Regions from separate parts of the Sulfobacillus sp. hq2 genome, predicted to be linked through region 2. Evidence: predicted binding sites of a transcription regulator. Region 2 holds the regulator's gene; the other holds the start of a gene.
The links. Region 2 encodes HrcA, which represses chaperone genes, less so after heat shock. Its sites were predicted from a motif close to TGTTAGCACTCNNNNNNNNNGAGTGCTAACA; they were not measured.
Positions count from the first base shown of each region.

Region 1: CO251_RS01940 (co-chaperone GroES) is a predicted target of HrcA. The motif match lies at 1,190-1,220, and genes of this name have one in related genera.

Region 1 covers NZ_NWUL01000015.1:16,878-19,279, reverse strand. The annotation lists gene CO251_RS01955 (M20 family metallopeptidase) at 1-92, shown strand, start outside; gene moaC (cyclic pyranopterin monophosphate synthase MoaC) at 104-613, shown strand; gene CO251_RS01945 (molybdenum cofactor biosynthesis protein B) at 585-1,064, shown strand; gene CO251_RS01940 (co-chaperone GroES) at 1,258-1,560, shown strand; gene groL (chaperonin GroEL) at 1,598-2,402, shown strand, end outside.
Region 2 covers NZ_NWUL01000023.1:136,832-139,233, reverse strand. The annotation lists gene hemW (radical SAM family heme chaperone HemW) at 1-761, shown strand, start outside; gene hrcA (heat-inducible transcriptional repressor HrcA) at 850-1,866, shown strand; gene grpE (nucleotide exchange factor GrpE) at 1,941-2,402, shown strand, end outside.

The sequences.
Region 1 (2,402 bases), on a different contig from region 2:
TCACAGGAATTCATTCGGCAGCGTTTAATCCCGATGAGCGCGCATTGCGAACAGGTGCCCAGGCGTTTGCGGCGATTGCGATGCATTTGTAGGAGGGTCATACGTGGGTACCCAACCAAACCATCTTAATGAACGTGGAGAAGTACATATGGTGGAAGTGGGCGAGAAGCCGGCAACCCGGCGCCTAGCGCGTGCCGTTGGGTATTTATCGGCGCGCCCGGATATTTGCCAAGCGGTTAAGAACGGCCAGATCCCTAAGGGTGACGTTTTGGCCGTCTCCCGCGTGGCGGGAATTATGGCGGCCAAAAAGACCAGTGACATCATTCCATTGTGTCATCCTTTGCCATTAACTCATATAGACGTCCAGATTGAAATTGAATCAGAAGCTTTTCGGGTGGAAGCGGTGGTGGAAACAACGGCTCCGACGGGCGTGGAAATGGAAGCGCTAACCGCGGTATCAGCGAGCCTTCTCACGCTTTATGACATGCTTAAAGGGATGGACCGAACCCTGGAGATTGGGCACATTGTCTTGTTGGAAAAGGCCGGAGGCCGTTCCGGGCATTTTCTTCGGGAAGGAGCTTCTCATGTGGACCATAGCGATTCTCACCAGTAGTGATCAAGGCGCTACGGGGAAGCGCGCAGACGAATCGGGGGCAATTTTGGCGACCCATTTGGAACAAGTTGGCAAAGTTGTCGAACGCAAGATTCTGCCCGATGAAGAAGAGCTGTTAGCTCAGCAGATGCAGAAGTGGATAGACCAAGGCATTGATCTGATTCTGACCACAGGGGGCACCGGGTTAGGGCCCAGGGACGTGACGCCCGAGGCTACAAGACGAGTCATCGACCGCGATATTTCGGGTATCGCGGAGGCCCTGCGACAAGAGTCGATGCGCCACACCCCCATGGGCATGCTGTCTCGAGGGATAGCGGGCCAGGCCAAGATGACGCTCATCATCAATCTTCCCGGCTCTCCTCGTGCGATTGAGGAACTCTTGCCAGTCATTTTTCCTGTTTTAGACCATGCGATGCACCTCATTCATGGGCAAACCACTCATGAAAAATGATGTTTAGGGTAGAACTAAAAAGATTTTACGAGATTGGTGGCCGTAAAGGGCCATATTTCCGGTTTCTGCCGGGAAGAGAATTATTTGACGTGTTTCGGCCTTTTGAGTAAACTGCTCTATGGGTACGTTAGCACTCGCTGAGCGTGAGTGCTAACAAAAAACATAGTTAGCTATTACTGAGGAGGGAACATCTGTGGAGCTTCGTCCTCTGGCAGACCACTTGGTAGTGGAAATGACAGACGACGATTCACTGCCTTCGGGGATTGTGTTGCCCGACACCGCGAAGGAGAATCCGCAGCGGGGACGTGTTCGAGCGGTTGGCCCTGGCCGACTCTTGAATGATGGTACCCGGGCACCTTTGGAGGTCGGACCCGAAGATGTCGTGCTGTTCGACTTGGAAGCAGCAAAGAAAGTTAGAGTGAACAATCATGATTACTGGTTGCTGCGGGAACAAGATGTTCTGGCAGTAATCGTGCCGGCAATGGTTCACGCCTAACCACATGCACCATAAACGCTTAGGAGGGTAACAGTTAATGGCGAAGCAAATCATTTATGAAGAGGAAGCCCGTCGCGCTTTAGAGCGGGGTGTTGACAAGCTGGCCAATGCTGTCAAGGTCACGTTGGGACCCAAGGGACGCAATGTTGTGTTGGAGAAGAAGTTTGGAGCCCCTTTGATCACCAATGACGGAGTCACCATTGCACGCGAAATTGAACTGGAAGACCCATTTGAGGCGATGGGCGCTCAGCTCGTGAAAGAAGTCGCCACCAAGACCCAAGATGTTGCAGGGGATGGAACGACCACGGCGACCGTGTTAGGTCAGGCCATGATCAAGGAAGGATTGAAGAATGTTACCGCCGGGGCAAATCCCATGGGGATCAAGCGGGGCATTGAGCGGGCGGTCGCGGTTGCAGTTGAAGAGATTCGCAAGATTGCTACCCCGATTGAAGGTAAAGAGGCGATTACCCAAGTGGCTTCCATTTCGGCCAACGACGAAGAAATTGGGCGCCTTATTGCCGAAGCTATGGAGAAAGTGGGCGCTGATGGCGTCATCACCGTCGAGGAATCCAAGACCACGGGCACGACCTTAGAAACCGTGGAAGGCATGCAGTTTGACCGTGGTTACATTTCGCCTTACATGGTCACAGACACGGAGAAAATGGAAGCCGTCTTGTCCGATCCGTACATTTTGATTACTGACCGCAAGATTTCTGCTATTCAAGACTTGCTGCCTGTGTTAGAGAAGATCGTTCAGCGTGGCAAGCCCTTGGTTATTATTGCCGAGGACGTTGAAGGGGAAGCGCTTGCGACGTTGGTCGTCAACAAGCTGCGTGGAACAT
Region 2 (2,402 bases):
GCTTGAATCGCATTCACTCGGCAAAGGATGCTCGCGATGCGGTATCTGCGGCCCGTGCCGCGGGCTTTTCCAATATCAGTCTGGACTTGATTTATGGATTGCCCCAACAGACCATGGCGGAGTGGCACGAGACTTTGGACGCCGCATGCCAATTGGAACCGGATCACATTTCCATGTACCAGCTTCAAATTGAGGAAGGGACGCCCTTGGCGACGCAACTAAAAAAGGGACAGGTGACGTTACCACTGTCCGACACGACAGCCGACATGGCCGATTATGGTCGCGATTTTATGGAACGGGCCGGGCTTGAACGCTATGAAATTTCCAATTATGCCCGAAATGGCCGGTGGTCGCGTCATAACCGGCTCTATTGGACCATGAACCCCTACTTGGCGTTGGGGGCAGGGGCGCACGGATACTGGCACGGACGGCGTTGGTGGAACGTGCGCGGGGTTAGGCGCTATATCGAAGCATCTTTAGCCGGCGAGTCTGTTGAAGCAGGAGCGGAGCCGTTAGCACGGCCCGAAGAGATGCGAGAATACGTCTGGTTAGGGTTGCGGGAGTGCCAAGGATTTTCGCGATCGCGCTTTGTGCGCCGTTTTGGCGTCGTGCCGGAAGCACTCTTTGGGCGTACACTGGGGCGGCTTCTTCAGCAAGGCCTCATCGAGCGTGATGGAGACCGGATTCGGTTGTCAGCGCGGGGATTTGACGTGGCCAACTACGTATTTCGAGAATTTGTCGAGGAGACGGCAAGTGCTTGACAGTGATTGTAGACGCACGCTATTTTAGCTAGTAGGATACGTTAGCACTCGTGTGGTTAGAGTGCTAATTCGGGTGGGAGGTGACAACATGGATGCGAGAAAACGCAGCATTTTGCAGGTGCTGACCGAGGACTATATTCTCTCAGCAGAACCTGTGGGCTCGAGGACACTGGCACGCAAATATAATCTGGGAATTAGTCCTGCGACGATTCGTAATGAAATGGCGGATTTGGAGGACTGGGGCTTTCTTGAACAGCCGCATACGTCAGCGGGACGTGTGCCGTCTGATAAAGGATATCGTTTTTATGTGGATGAGTTGATGGCGCGGCCTGCGATTGGCCACGATTTGCTAGAACGCATTCGGGCAACCTATCAATCGCGCATTCGCGAATTGGAATGGTTTGTGCATCAGACGGCGCGGCTTGTCAGTGATATTACAGGCTATCCTTCGATTGTGCTGGCACCATCTTGGGAACTCGGCATTTTTTCAGCGCTGCGTTTTGTCCGTCTGGGCCCGGACCAGGCGCTCCTTATCATGCGTACGGAAGATGGGTTGACGCAAAACCGTACGGTCTCCATTCCATCTGAACTCAGTTTAGCACAATTAAATGAACTGGCCCTGGAATTTTCCCGAGAATTTTCGGGCATGGCGATACGGGACTTGCAGAATTATATTCTAGACCCGTTGTCGACGAGCCTTAAGCAACATTGGTCTTTGTGGAAGTCGGCTTTAGGTTGGCTAGCCCGCGATGGTAGCGACGAGGAACGCATGACCCTGGCGGGCCCCTTAAACATCTTAAATTACCCGGAATTTAATGACATCGAGAAGGTTCGTCGGGTTCTGGGATTTTTAGAGCAAGATAAGGCTGTCGAGCAAATGGCCCAAACTCATCCCATGACGGGCGGGGTAACCGTGCTGATCGGCACGGAGACATCGGTTGCAGACATCCAAGACTGCAGTGTTGTGACGGCCACCTACCAAATGGGAGAACGAATCGTCGGGCAGGTGATGGTGGTCGGGCCGCGGCGTATGCAGTATGCTTATGTGATGACCGTGTTAGAGGTCGTATCGGACGAATTGTCCCAAGCCTTGCGGTGGGCGTGACAGCGAAAAGCGCGTATGAGGCGACATCGGTTGGGTGTAGCATAAGGTAGAATGTGAGAAGGAGAGGATTATCGATGGCTGACGAACGTGAGATATCCCAGGAAGAGCCGGAAACCGTGGAATCTCAGGAGATGGAGCAAGAGACTGCGGATTCTCAAGAGCCTCAGGAGGATGCAACGAATTGGCAGCAAGTGGCCCAAGATCGCTACGATCAATTAGTGCGGCTTCAGGCCGATTTTGATAATTTTCGGCGGCGGATGGATCGAGAGCGAGAGGAACTAAGGGGATTTGTCACGGGTGCAATTTTGAAAGATTTTCTACCCGTTTACGATAACTTAGAGCGGGCACTCAAGTATATGCCGGAAGAAGGCGAAGCAAAAGCTTGGCGAGCAGGGTTAGAAATGACCCTAAAGGGATTTAATGAAGTGTTCACTCGGTTTGGTGTCACCCCCATTGAAACCGTTGGGTTGCCTTTTGATCCCCGGGTTCATGAGGCGGTCCAGCAGGTGGACAGTGCCGAGCCTGAGGGAACAATC